Regions from separate parts of the Paenibacillus pabuli genome, predicted to be linked through region 1. Evidence: a T-box and tRNA genes for the amino acid it is inferred to sense, from the RefSeq annotation. Region 1 holds a T-box; the other holds one or more tRNA genes.
What was found. A T-box is a leader RNA that pairs with one kind of tRNA and senses whether it is charged. The one in region 1 lies ahead of trpS (tryptophan--tRNA ligase), so its partner is inferred to be a tRNA-Trp.
Positions count from the first base shown of each region.

Region 2: it has a tRNA-Trp gene. The T-box ahead of trpS (tryptophan--tRNA ligase) is inferred to sense a tRNA for this amino acid. The anticodon was not compared.

Region 1 is NZ_JBDOIO010000003.1:3,548,729-3,555,724, forward strand. It holds gene ABGV42_RS17905 (glutamate-1-semialdehyde 2,1-aminomutase) at 1-621, shown strand, start outside; gene ABGV42_RS17910 (PLP-dependent aminotransferase family protein) at 720-2,099, opposite strand; gene ABGV42_RS17915 (DMT family transporter) at 2,266-3,201, shown strand; T-box leader at 3,229-3,556, shown strand; gene trpS (tryptophan--tRNA ligase) at 3,716-4,711, shown strand; gene ABGV42_RS17925 (GerAB/ArcD/ProY family transporter) at 4,839-5,945, shown strand; gene ABGV42_RS17930 (spore germination protein) at 5,926-6,996, shown strand, end outside.
Region 2 is NZ_JBDOIO010000004.1:191,487-198,482, reverse strand. It holds gene ABGV42_RS20500 (helix-turn-helix domain-containing protein) at 1-618, shown strand, start outside; gene ABGV42_RS20495 (class I SAM-dependent methyltransferase) at 639-1,598, opposite strand; tRNA gene ABGV42_RS20490 (tRNA-Leu) at 1,870-1,948, opposite strand; tRNA gene ABGV42_RS20485 (tRNA-Cys) at 1,983-2,056, opposite strand; tRNA gene ABGV42_RS20480 (tRNA-Gly) at 2,063-2,137, opposite strand; tRNA gene ABGV42_RS20475 (tRNA-Gln) at 2,142-2,216, opposite strand; tRNA gene ABGV42_RS20470 (tRNA-His) at 2,230-2,302, opposite strand; tRNA gene ABGV42_RS20465 (tRNA-Trp) at 2,332-2,405, opposite strand; tRNA gene ABGV42_RS20460 (tRNA-Tyr) at 2,412-2,497, opposite strand; tRNA gene ABGV42_RS20455 (tRNA-Thr) at 2,502-2,577, opposite strand; tRNA gene ABGV42_RS20450 (tRNA-Phe) at 2,598-2,673, opposite strand; tRNA gene ABGV42_RS20445 (tRNA-Asp) at 2,768-2,845, opposite strand; tRNA gene ABGV42_RS20440 (tRNA-Met) at 2,875-2,948, opposite strand; tRNA gene ABGV42_RS20435 (tRNA-Val) at 2,972-3,047, opposite strand; tRNA gene ABGV42_RS20430 (tRNA-Glu) at 3,118-3,189, opposite strand; tRNA gene ABGV42_RS20425 (tRNA-Ser) at 3,196-3,287, opposite strand; tRNA gene ABGV42_RS20420 (tRNA-Asn) at 3,291-3,366, opposite strand; rRNA gene ABGV42_RS20415 (23S ribosomal RNA) at 3,433-6,357, opposite strand; rRNA gene ABGV42_RS20410 (16S ribosomal RNA) at 6,663-6,996, opposite strand, start outside.

The DNA.
Region 1 (6,996 bases):
GCCAACGGTTCGCTCGTTATTTATGACGAAGTCATTACGGCTTTCCGTTTCCACTATGGTTCTACGCAAACATACGCCGACCTTGCCAATCATGCCGAGATCGAACCGGATCTGACTGCTCTCGGCAAAATCATCGGTGGCGGATTGCCAATTGGAGCTTATGGCGGACGCAAGCATGTCATGGAACAGGTTGCTCCGCTCGGACCGGCCTACCAAGCCGGAACAATGGCCGGTAATCCTGCTTCCATCTCTGCAGGTATCGCTTGTCTGGAAGTCCTTCAGGGCGAAGGCGTATACGAAGAAATGGAACGACTGGCCATTGATCTGACATCAGGTCTGCAGGCTTCTGCCGATCGTCACGGTATCGCCCTAACCATTAACCGGATTCGTGGTGCCTTCTCCACACACTTCTGCGATCACCCGGTAACGAATTATGATCAGGCTCAAGATACAGACGGGGAACAGTTTGCCTCCTTCTTCCGGCATATGCTGAACCGCGGTATCAATCTGGCTCCATCGAAGTATGAAGCGTGGTTCCTGACTACGGCCCATACAGATGAGGATGTGCAAGCAACACTGGAAGCGGCTGAAGCCTCTTTCAAGGCTATGGCTCAAGAATAGTCCTAAGCTAAGATATCTAGCGTTACAGATAAGGCGTGCAACCAGGCTGAATATTCAGCTTGGCTGTACGCCTTTTGTATCTAGGGCTGCAAAAAAAATCACTTCATGTTTCCGGTTTGCAGCTTCAATACCTCCTCACGTATGATTCGCATCCCCTCTTCAATCCGCTGCTTCGGCACATTAGATATATTCAGCCTCAGCATTTTATCCTGCTGCGTTCCCTCAGGATAGTAACGCTCGGTTGTACCCGCAATAACTCCGCGTTCTTCCAACCGGGATAACAATACGCCAAGTGGCATATTTCCAGCCAATGGCAGCACCGTATGCTCTCCACCTGTACGCGGTGCATCGGTAAATGGACTAAAATCCGGATAAACAGCCAGCTGCTTATGAACCTTCTGCATTCGGGCTGCATAACGGCTGCGAATGACTTTGCCGTGATGAGCAAACATGCCATTGCGGATATAGACCTCGAGTGCAGCTTGAGACAGCACAGAGGTGTCGATATCCAGCATTTTTTTGTGCCCCCCGAATGAAGAGGCAAGAGCAGTGGGAAGGACCGCTACACCAATGCGCAGGCCGGGAAACAGAATTTTGGAGTAACTTTTTAAATAGATAACCCTGCCTTCCGTATCGTAAGAAAATAGTGGATCCTGCTTCGTATTTTCCTCCAGATCGGCCAAGTAGTCGTCCTCCACCAAGTACACATCGTATCGTTTTGCCAGCCTAATTAATCTCTTCTTCTCGGCAACGGTCATCGACGTCCCCAGCGGATTGTGAAAACGCGGCATGACGTAAAAGAATTTAATATCGCCTTCACCAAATTGCCGTTCCAGCGTCTCCCAGTCGAGACCTTCCAGCGTACGTCTTACCCCGGCAATCGGTACATTCAGACCTTCCAGCAGGGAATGCATAAGATGATAGCTGGGAAGCTCAACCAGAACCCGTTTCTTTCCATTCGGAAAAGCCATCAAGGCGAGTACAGCAAGCGCCTGCTGCACGCCGGATGTAATAAAGAATTGTTCTGCACGGGCAAACACCTGATAATCAGCAAATTGCCTTTGTAACAAATGGATCAGGGATGGCAATCCTTGCTCCGTACCATATAAAAACAACTCCGCCTGATTGTTCTCCATCGCCTGATCGACGCAATGACGAAAATCGGAATACGGAAATACCCGGGGGTCGGGGGCAGCAGAGGCAAAATCCAGCGGTCCCTTCCAGTCGACGTCTTCTGCACCTACTCCATTCTGTACAGCGTAATAACCCGATTGTGGAACAGCATACACGAGATGCCGCTGCTCCAGCCATTCATAGGCACGAATCGCCGTGCTTACACTGCACTGATGTTGTTCAGCCAGCACACGTACCGCCGGAAGTTTAATTCCCTTGTCAACCCACTGTTGATGACCCCGCTGCTGCAGCTGTTCCTGTATCCATTGCTGCAGCGACTCCGCAATTATTTCATATTTTTTCATAAAAATAACCCGTCCTCCCCACATAACTGTACCGGTACAATCCATGCTTTTCTATATTGTACCACGACAGAACTGACAGTATATTGAATAAGGACCTTACAGCATATGGCAACAACCGAATACTTGCCCAGTCCGACTCAGTAAACAGCCTATTGGAGGAAACATAATGAACAAGACACGTCATCGGGCCTATGCCTATACCGCAGCCGTAATGTACGCGGCTATCATCGGTTTATCTTTTCTGTTTGTCAAAATGACCGTCCAAGTGGCGCATCCTATAGATGTGCTTGCACACCGGTTTGCCCTATCCCTTCTCGTCGTCAGCATTCCGGTCGTCCTGGGATGGATCAAAATCCGGCTCACACTGGGGGATCTGTGGCGGATCATACCGCTTGGCCTGCTCTCTCCGGTTTTGTTTTTTGCCTTTCAGGCATTTGGACTTGTATCATCCAATTCATCTGAAGCTGGAATCATCCAGGCCATGGCCCCTGTCTTCACCCTTATTCTTGCTTCGATATTCTTGAAAGAACGGACCTCTGTGCTGCAAAAGCTGTTTCTGCTTCTATCTGTTGCCGGAGTGGTCTTCATCTTCGTGATGAAAGGCAGCGGAATGACTTCAGGCAATTTCAAGGGAGTTGCCCTGCTGCTGCTCTCCACCGTTTGTTTTGCAGGGTATGGCGTGCTTGCCAGACCGCTCACCCAGAAGTACAAACCGATGGAATTAACCTGGGTTACCCTAATGGTTGGCTGTATTGTTTTTAACTCCTCTGCAGTCATCCGTCATTTATCCAATGGTACGATTAGCGATTATGTAACACCTCTTGGGGATGCATCTTACCTTGGAGCACTGGCCTATCTGGCCATCCTCTCCACCATGATTTCGACTCTGCTATCCAGTTACGCGTTAACCCATCTGGAAGCTTCCAAGATGAGCGTATTCAGCAACTTGTCCACCTTGATTTCCATTGCAGGCGGCGCCTGGATTTTGCATGAACCGGTCAGTGGATACCATTTTGTCGGTGCAATCCTGATTATTGCCGGGGTGCTTGGAACCAATATGAGTGGCAGAAAACACAGGCTGGTCAGTGAAGTCAAAGCATGATACAATGTTAAAAATTGTAAATGGACGTTATCAACGATGATGAAGAGAAGTACATACGATATGGTGCTCCAGAGAGCCGGCGGATGGTGGAAGCCGGTGCACTGGTCGTATGGAAATGGGCTTCGGAGTTCCGAGCTGAACACGGTCTGTATCCTGCACTCGGGGTTCGGAGCTGTAAGTAGGCAAGGTGGCATGTTCAGCCGTTACCCATGGACAGGATATCGATCAACGACATCGGCCGACTCTCCTTGGTTTTCTCACCGAGTACCCGCAGCCTTGATCCGTATCCCTCAAAGCGGGCCGCAACCAGCGGCCAATTAAGGTGGCACCGCGAAGCAAAAGCTTCGTCCTTCTATTCTGTTCCCTCACGTGGAGCAGGATGAAGGACGAGGCTTTTTTATTTGAATACCTAACACTGTAACAGGCTGAAAGGGGGTGATGGTCGTGGAAGATGGCTGGTGGCGTCAGCAGATTAGAATGCTCGAACCATTACAATATCAAAGGAGAATGAACCATGAATATGAACAAGGATGTTATTTTAACTGGAGACCGAACAACAGGACAGCTTCATCTCGGCCATTACGTGGGCAGCCTGCGCAGCCGGGTGCAATTGCAGAAAGAATACAAAACATATATTTTACTGGCGGATGTGCAGGCGTTGACCACTCACTACGATCAGCCAGGGTTGATTGCAGACAGTGTTTATCAAGTGACTCTCGATTATCTCGCTGTAGGTATTGATCCGAACCAAGCTACGCTGTTCATCCAATCCATGATTCCGGAGATCGCGGAATTAACGGTGATCTTCTCCATGTTTGTCACCGTGAACACGCTTCGGCATAACCCAACCATCAAGACGGAGGCGCGTGACCGCGGATATACGGATCTATACTACGGCTTCTTGGGCTATCCGGTCAGTCAGGCTGCAGATATCGCATTCTGCAAAGCGACGCTCGTTCCAGCAGGCGAAGACCAGATTCCGCATATCGAGACTGCACGCAAACTGGTCCGGAGATTCAATGAGCTATACGCTCCGGTTCTGCCTGAACCTCGCATTTTGACTGGAGAGAGGCTCGGCGGACTCGATGGTATCGGCAAAATGAGCAAAAGCATGGGCAACACCATCTCATTAAATGCGAGTCATGATGACATACATGCCAAACTGACCAAGGCCAAGACCGATCCTGCACGCATCCATCGTACCGACCCAGGCCACCCCGACATCTGTCCGGTATTTGCATATCATCAGTTATTCCGGAAGGAGCACGCCGAAGAGATTCATGCCAGCTGCAGCCAAGGTTCCATCGGATGCAGAGATTGCAAGCGTCTTGCTGGCACTGCGATTAACGATTTGCTTGCGCCCTTCCGTGAACGGCGAAATGATTATGAGCAGCGGGAAAACGAGGTGAAAGAAATTCTCGTTGAGGGAACCCGTCAGGCACGTAAAGTCGCGCGGGAAACGATGCTGGAAGTACGAGAAGCGATGGGGATTCGTTATTTTGACCTTTAAAGTTTAAGGAAAAAGCCAGAATGAGAGGAAGGGATACTTCAACATAACACTCGCTTGCCTGTATGAAGCACACAAATCACGTTAACACTGCTGAGGATAGTCTATCGCGAAAAGGGGACCCCTCAGCATGAAACCTAGACAACCTTCTTTTTTGCAAGCCATGATGTTAATTATGTTATCTGTTGGCCTAATCAGCCACGTCCTGATCATTCCTGCCTTATTAAGTGCGGTTAAAAGGGACTCCTGGATTTCTGTCCTGTTATCGGCAGGACCCTATCTGGTGTTTGCGCTCATGCTTGCCTACGTCTCTCGTTTTCTTCAGCATCAAACCTTACATGAATGGCTGACTTCCCATCTGGGAAAACCCCTGGGCTTGCTCTTCCGGATCGGAAACAGCCTCTTTTTCTTGTCCGTCATCTATTTCACCCTGCACGATACCACCACCTGGGCTAAAACCAGTTATCTGACGGAGACACCCATATTGGCAACAAGCATTGCTCTTATGTCGCTCTGTGCCTATGCGGCCTATAAAGGCATTCGTTCGCTCGCATTTACAGCAGGACTCGTTCTGCCTCTCGTTGTGCTGCTTGGCTTCTATGTCGCAATCGTAAATACTCAATACAAGGATTACAGCCGTCTGCTCCCCGTTCTTGAACATGGCTGGCGTCCCGTTCTTCACGGTATGGTGTACAGCCTCGCAGGCATGTTTGAGCTGCTGTTCATTTGGTATATACAGCCCCATCTGTCGAAGCGGATACGTGTATGGCAGTACGTTATGCTTGCTTTTATTATTCTTGGATTGACACTTGGCCCACTTGTGGGGGCTATCGTAGAATTTAATCCTTTTGAGGCTGCCAAAATGCGTTATCCTGCTTTTGAGGAATGGAGAATTGCCTCCTTGGGCAAATACATTGCACAGACCGATTTCTTCTCCATCTATCAGTGGCTCGCCGGCTCATTTACCCGAATAAGTCTTGCCATGTATATTGTGGTAGAAATTTGGAATATTAAGAGCACCTCCAGAAGGATCATCACGTTTATTTCAATCGCCGTTTTCTTCATCCTCTCCATGGTGTACCGTCTGGACGATATGACATTCGAAAAGCTGCTTGTCCAATATGTATTCCCGTTTAATCTCATCTATCTAAGTGGATTAGCCATTATTGTAACTACCGTTGCATTCATCAGTTCACGCCATCAGAGGAGGAAACATCATGGAGCACCCAACGATTGACATCACGTCCCATGAAACACTGCTTGCCTCTTTGAAAGAACAATTTAATCCCTGTGCGGATGTCGTTATTCAGACTTTTCCTGCCAAAGATGAAACGGATATGTCGGTCATTATGCTCTATTGCGACGGCTTAGTCGATGGCAAACAACTCAATCAGTTTATTATCCCCCGGCTGGAGGATCATACCCTGCTCGAGGAGAATTTCCACCCCAAAGAATTGGGCTTAACATTAAATCCGGTGAAAGACCTTACAGATACGGAAAATTTAAATCTGTTGATTTTCAGTGGACAATTGCTGCTCATTTTCGGAAATGGAAATCAGTCCTGCAGTTTGGATATTGCAAGCATTCCAGGCAGAAACCCTGAGGAATCAGCTATCGAGTCCTCCGTAAAAGGACCCCGAGATGGATTCACCGAGGAGCTGAGCGTTAATATCGCACTCATCCGCAAACGGATGAAAACCTCTTCGATGTGCTTTGAAAAATACGTAAAAGGTGGTCGTACGCAGACTGCCATTGGCCTGTTGTATGTTAAAGACATCATTAATCCGGAGATTCTAAAAGAAGCTCGCCAGAACCTTGACAAGATTGAAATTGATGGCATTCTCGGCACTTCTGTTATGGAACGTTCGATTATGGGAGGCATCCGTAGTATCTTCCCTCTCACGGATAATACAGAACGACCCGATTATGTCGTGAGTTCACTCTTAAATGGGCGTTTTGCTGTTCTAATCGAGGGCTCACCCGTAGCCATCATTGCACCAACTACGCTCTTCAATCAGTTAAAGTCACCGGAAGATGAGAGTACGCCTTTTTTTATTGTGACGTTTGAACGGATTTTGAGGATTTCAGGTTTGCTTATTGCCTGTTTTTTTCCGGCCTTCTATATCGGTCTGACCAGTTTTAATGTAGAGCAAATCCCTCTACCTCTTCTTGCAACGATTGCCGGAACACGTATGGGCTTACCCTTACCAGTGACACTAGAGGCATTTCTGATGATCTTCATGTTTGAATTATTCAATGAAGCAGGCCGCAGGCTTCCACGTGCATTG
Region 2 (6,996 bases), on a different contig from region 1:
CATGTGTATCGTATGGAATGGACCGAGGAAGAGTATCAGTTTGCTTTGACTCGATTACTGATGCATATATTAGAAATGATGCAGGACTCCGGTATACGACTTGGGCAGATCTCTTCAGGACACAGCCCGATGATCAAGGAACTGCTCGCTCTGCAGACTGCTGCTGAAGTGGAACAATGGTTTATTTCCCGGATCATCAGGCCGGTTATTGGCATTTTCAGAGAGAGGCAATATGTACAGCATCAGCAGATCTCGGAAAGAATGATTGCCATAATCCATCAAGAATACGATACCGACCTAACACTTGACGAGTGTGCTTATAGGCTCCATTATAATGCAAGCTATTTGAGTACTGTTTTCAGCAAAGAAACAGGCTACGCATTCAGTGAATATTTATCACAGTATCGGTTCAAGATGGCCCGAAAGTGGTTGGATGAAACCGAGCTAACGGTTAAGGATATTGCTGCTCGGCTTCGTTACAACAACCCGCAGAACTTTATCCGTTCATTTCGAAAATGGGAAGGAATGACTCCGGGCCAGTATCGTGAACGTAGAGAAAGGTCCTCGCTCTTCCATGAAATAAAATCTAATGTAGGTAAGCCAAAAGGGAGCAGGTGATCTGCTCCCTTTTTAACGAATCAACCTTGGTTATATTTTTTAGCTTCAGTGGTTCGAACAGCCTTCATGTTCTGCTGATCCAGTTGAATTAAAATTTTACCGAACCTGCCGCCACGTAAGAAGGTAATCACGCCATCTGGATAGGCTCCTCTGACATAATGCTCTGCTATGTATAGTGAGTCTGCATCCGAAGGCAATCCATAGGTGTTTAGCCATTCCTTTAAATGATCTACAACTTGCTGAACAGACATCTCAATGGTGTTGACTTCATTTGTAATTAACGACGTATACGCGTAACCCTTCAAGAATAACAGCTGTTGTATGTATCCCATATCTCCCGAACGGTATGGTGGATTAACCTTAAGGACCTCTTTTAACTCGTCAATTAACGAATGCACTCTCGGGCCGGCCATGGCACTAATATACACATATTTGCGTGCACTTTGAATCGCCTGTTCGACTGTTTCCCAATCAGACATCGCTGGGCACATGGAGGCAAAGGCAAAATCGTATTTCTTTTCCCAGCCTTTCTCCTGAATCGATATTTCTTCAAAACGTTCGGAAATAATCTCAATATTGGACGCTAATGCGTGTGGGATTGTTTCTTTCATCAGAGAAATGAGCAGTTCAGAAGGTTCGACTGCAGTGACAGTTGCCCCCTTTTCTGCAAAAGGAATTGTAAAAATGCCTGAAGCCGCTCCAATGTCCAATACGGATAAATCACTAAAGTCTACACCCTGGTTCTCAATCCAGCTCATGATGCGCTCGGAACGCTTCTTACCTTCTTCTGTGAAGGATTGATGGTGATAATCTCGTGCCCAGCGTTCAAATGCTTCTTCCGTTTCGAACGGCGCACTCTTCTTCTTGTATTTGGGATTCCTCGGCTGCTGCTTCCACGCCTCTTCCCAGATGGACAGATCAAATAATATTTCTGAATAATGAGCTGAATTGATTTTCTCAGACACTTTACCCTCAGACATTTCGTTTCACTCCGTTCTGTGTATTGGATTGTAGATTTACCAAAGATCACTTTTAAAACTAAAGAAGCAATCCATTATCATGTAGCCAATCTCTTATTTGTACGATGTTGGACTTAAATTAGTTAATATTATAGACTTTATTTATCTACAATATATTTAATTTATCCACACGTCAACCGCCTATATTACATCTCTACAGTATCGAGAGGAATAATCATCAAATAAAAATAACCCTGTGAATTGTCTAAGCAATCCACAGGGTTATACGTTATACCGGCGAGAGGACTCGAACCTCCACGGTTTCCCACTCGATTTTGAGTCGAGCGCGTCTGCCATTCCGCCACGCCGGCATATCATGTTGTAGTATATTTTCTAAAAATATACTGGAGGCGCCACCCAGATTCGAACTGGGGATAAAGCTTTTGCAGAGCTGTGCCTTACCACTTGGCTATGGCGCCATATTTTGGAGCGGACGACGGGAATCGAACCCGCGACCCTCGCCTTGGCAAGGCGATGCTCTACCGCTGAGCCACGTCCGCATAATGGCTGGGGATATAGGATTTGAACCTATGCATGACGGAGTCAAAGTCCGTTGCCTTACCGCTTGGCTAATCCCCAATAAAAACAAAGGGGCGATCGAGGGGAATTGAACCCCCGAATGCCGGATCCACAAACCGGTGCGTTAACCACTTCGCCACGATCGCCATATGCATTATTCACTAAAAAAGTTAATTGGCAGGGGCAGCAGGAATTGAACCCACACCAACGGTTTTGGAGACCGTTGTTCTACCTTTAAACTATGCCCCTAAAAACTGGTGGAGGATGATGGATTCGAACCACCGAACCCGTACGGGAGCAGATTTACAGTCTGATGCGTTTGGCCACTTCGCTAATCCTCCATAGTGGTGCCGGCGAGAGGACTTGAACCCCCAACCTACTGATTACAAGTCAGTTGCTCTACCAGTTGAGCTACACCGGCGTATTAAGTTGTGATGAAAATGGTGGCTCGGGACGGAATCGAACCGCCGACACGAGGATTTTCAGTCCTCTGCTCTACCGACTGAGCTACCGAGCCATAATAAAGTCTAATCATGAAACGTTGCACTTTATCCAAGGCGTCGGTGCCATATAACAGACTTAGTGAACAGATTCCTCATGTAGAGTAAAAATGGCGGAACCGACGGGATTCGAACCCGCGATCTCCTGCGTGACAGGCAGGCATGTTAGGCCAACTACACCACGGTTCCAAAGCACTTTCTGTAAAGAAAGTATAATATTGCGGGGGCAGGATTTGAACCTGCGGCCTTCGGGTTATGAGCCCGACGAGCTACCGGGCTGCTCCACCCCGCGTCGTTATAAAAAATAAAATTATATGGTGGAGGCTGAGGGGCTCGAACCCCCGACCCTCTGCTTGTAAGGCAGATGCTCTCCCAGCTGAGCTAAGCCTCCGAACAACACATTTATGATCTTAACATAAAACTGTTGTTAAAATCAACCTCTTTTTTTGAGGTGAAAATAATGACCCGTAGGGGATTCGAACCCCTGTTACCTCCGTGAAAGGGAGGTGTCTTAACCCCTTGACCAACGGGCCTTACTATGGCGGAGAGAGAGGGATTCGAACCCTCGAGACGCTTGTGGCGCCTACACGATTTCCAATCGTGCTCCTTCGGCCAACTCGGACACCTCTCCATATGGCTCCCCGAACAGGACTCGAACCTGTGACAACTCGATTAACAGTCGAGTGCTCTACCAACTGAGCTATCAGGGAATATTGTTCAGAGATTATTCTCTGAAAACTAGATCCGAAACGAAATGTGCGACTAAAACCTGCAATTTGGATAAGCCCTCGACCGATTAGTACTGGTCAGCTCCATGCATTACTGCACTTCCACCCCCAGCCTATCTACCTCGTCGTCTTCAAGGGGTCTTACATACTGGGAAATCTCATCTTGAGGGGGGCTTCACGCTTAGATGCTTTCAGCGCTTATCCCGTCCGTACATAGCTACCCAGCGGTGCTCCTGGCGGAACAACTGGTACACCAGCGGTACGTCCATCCCGGTCCTCTCGTACTAAGGACAGCTCCTCTCAAATTTCCTACGCCCACGACAGATAGGGACCGAACTGTCTCACGACGTTCTGAACCCAGCTCGCGTACCGCTTTAATGGGCGAACAGCCCAACCCTTGGGACCTACTTCAGCCCCAGGATGCGATGAGCCGACATCGAGGTGCCAAACCTCCCCGTCGATGTGGACTCTTGGGGGAGATAAGCCTGTTATCCCCAGGGTAGCTTTTATCCGTTGAGCGATGGCCCTTCCATGCGGTACCACCGGATCACTAAGCCCGACTTTCGTCCCTGCTCGACTTGTAGGTCTCGCAGTCAAGCTCCCTTATGCCTTTGCACTCTTCGAATGATTTCCAACCATTCTGAGGGAACCTTTGGGCGCCTCCGTTACTCTTTAGGAGGCGACCGCCCCAGTCAAACTGCCCACCTGACACTGTCCCCGTACCCGCTAAGGGCACCAGGTTAGAACCTAGATACGATCAGGGTGGTATCCCAACGGTGCCTCCACACAAGCTGGCGCTCATGCTTCAAAGGCTCCCACCTATCCTGTACAGATCGTACCCAAATTCAATATCAAGCTGCAGTAAAGCTCCATGGGGTCTTTCCGTCTTGTCGCGGGTAACCTGCATCTTCACAGGTATTAAAATTTCACCGGATCTCTCGTTGAGACAGCGCCCAAGTCGTTACGCCATTCGTGCGGGTCAGAATTTACCTGACAAGGAATTTCGCTACCTTAGGACCGTTATAGTTACGGCCGCCGTTTACTGGGGCTTCGGTTCACAGCTTCGGATTGCTCCTAACCGCTCCCCTTAACCTTCCAGCACCGGGCAGGCGTCAGCCCGTATACTTCGCCTTACGGCTTCGCACAGACCTGTGTTTTTGCTAAACAGTCGCTTGGGCCTTTTCACTGCGGCCCCCTCGTGCTATTCACACTACCGGGGCACCCCTTCTCCCGAAGTTACGGGGTCATTTTGCCGAGTTCCTTAACGAGAGTTCTTCCGCGCGCCTTAGAATTCTCTTCTCGCCTACCTGTGTCGGTTTGCGGTACGGGCACCTTCATCTGGCTAGAGGCTTTTCTTGGCAGTGTGAGATCATGACCTTCGCTACTGTAATTTTCACTCCCCATCACAGCTCAGCCTTATGGTTAGCGGATTTGCCTACTAACCAGCCTCACTGCTTGGACAGACATCCATCAGTCTGCGTCACTACCCTACTGCGTCCCCCCATCGCTCGTAACGATTTACGGTGGTACAGGAATTTCGACCTGTTGTCCTTCGACTACGCCTTTCGGCCTCGCCTTAGGTCCCGACTTACCCTGAGCGGACGAGCCTTCCTCAGGAACCCTTAGGCTTTCGGCGGATCAGATTCTCACTGATCTTTTCGTTACTCATACCGGCATTCTCACTTGTATAATGTCCAGCGCTCCTTACGGTACACCTTCAACCCTTATACAACGCTCCCCTACCCCTGATGCAAGCATCAAGCCATAGCTTCGGTGGTGTGTTTAGCCCCGTTACATTTTCGGCGCAGAGTCACTCGACCAGTGAGCTATTACGCACTCTTTCAATGGTGGCTGCTTCTAAGCCAACATCCTGGTTGTCTGTGCAACTCCACATCCTTTCCCACTTAACACACACTTGGGGACCTTAGCTGATGGTCTGGGCTGTTTCCCTTTTGACAATGGATCTTAGCACTCACTGTCTGACTCCCGGAAGTAAGTCTATGGCATTCGGAGTTTGACTGAGCTTGGTAACCCTTGCGGGCCCCGCACCCAATCAGTGCTCTACCTCCACGACTCTGTTTTCCGAGGCTAGCCCTAAAGCTATTTCGGGGAGAACCAGCTATCTCCGAGTTCGATTGGAATTTCTCCGCTACCCCCACCTCATCCCCGCACTTTTCAACGTGCGTGGGTTCGGGCCTCCAGTGCGTGTTACCGCACCTTCACCCTGGACAGGGGTAGATCACCCGGTTTCGGGTCTACGTCCACGTACTAACTCGCCCTATTCAGACTCGCTTTCGCTGCGGCTCCGGCTCTTCACCTTAACCTTGCACGGGAACGTAACTCGCCGGTTCATTCTACAAAAGGCACGCCATCACCCCTAAAACGGGCTCTGACTTCTTGTAAGCACACGGTTTCAGGTTCTATTTCACTCCCCTTCCGGGGTGCTTTTCACCTTTCCCTCACGGTACTGCTTCACTATCGGTCGCTAGGAAGTATTTAGCCTTGGCAGATGGTCCTGCCGGATTCATACGGGGTTTCACGTGCCCCGCACTACTCGGGATCCGTCTCGGAGGGAACAGACTTTCAATTACAGGGCTTTTACCTTCTTTGGCGGGCCTTTCCAGACCTCTTCGTTTAACCGGTTCCTTTGTAACTCCATGTGAGACGTCCCACAACCCCAGAGAGCAAGCTCTCTGGTTTGGGCTGTTCCGCGTTCGCTCGCCGCTACTGACGGAATCACTATTGTTTTCTCTTCCTCAAGGTACTTAGATGTTTCAGTTCCCCTGGTATGCCTCTACATAACCTATGTATTCAGTTATGAGTAACTGGATATTACCCCAGCTGGGTTTCCCCATTCGGACACCCCCGGATCAAAGCTTGCTTACAGCTCCCCGAGGCAGTTTCGTTGTTCGCCACGTCCTTCATCGGCTCCTAGCGCCTAGGCATCCTCCGTGTGCTCTTAGTAGCTTAACCAGTTGCTCCGGTTTCGACTGCTCACTTCCCTTGTTTTGCTTGCGCAAAGCCAAAAGTCGCTCCCATTCGATACCATCGCAAAGCAGTTTTCGCTATTATTTGAAACTTGTTTAACACAAGTTCAGCTAAAAGGAATGTTCTAATTCGCATTTTTCGTTTCGATATCTAGTTTTCAAAGAACAAGCTCCATGCAAAAGCAAGCTGTTTTGAGAGTTTGAGCTCTCAAAACTGAGCAACGAGTGAGTACGTTTTGCAGATCTAGTCTGCTATTTGAATGTTTCCACTCGGGAAACGATTCTCCATAGAAAGGAGGTGATCCAGCCGCACCTTCCGATACGGCTACCTTGTTACGACTTCACCCCAATCATCTATCCCACCTTCGGCGGCTGGCTCCTTGCGGTTACCCCACCGACTTCGGGTGTTATAAACTCTCGTGGTGTGACGGGCGGTGTGTACAAGACCCGGGAACGTATTCACCGCGGCATGCTGATCCGCGATTACTAGCAATTCCGACTTCATGCAGGCGAGTTGCAGCCTGCAATCCGAACTGAGACCGGCTTTTTAGGATTCGTTCCACCTCGCGGCTTCACTGCCCGTTGTACCGGCCATTGTAGTACGTGTGTAGCCCAGGTCATAAGG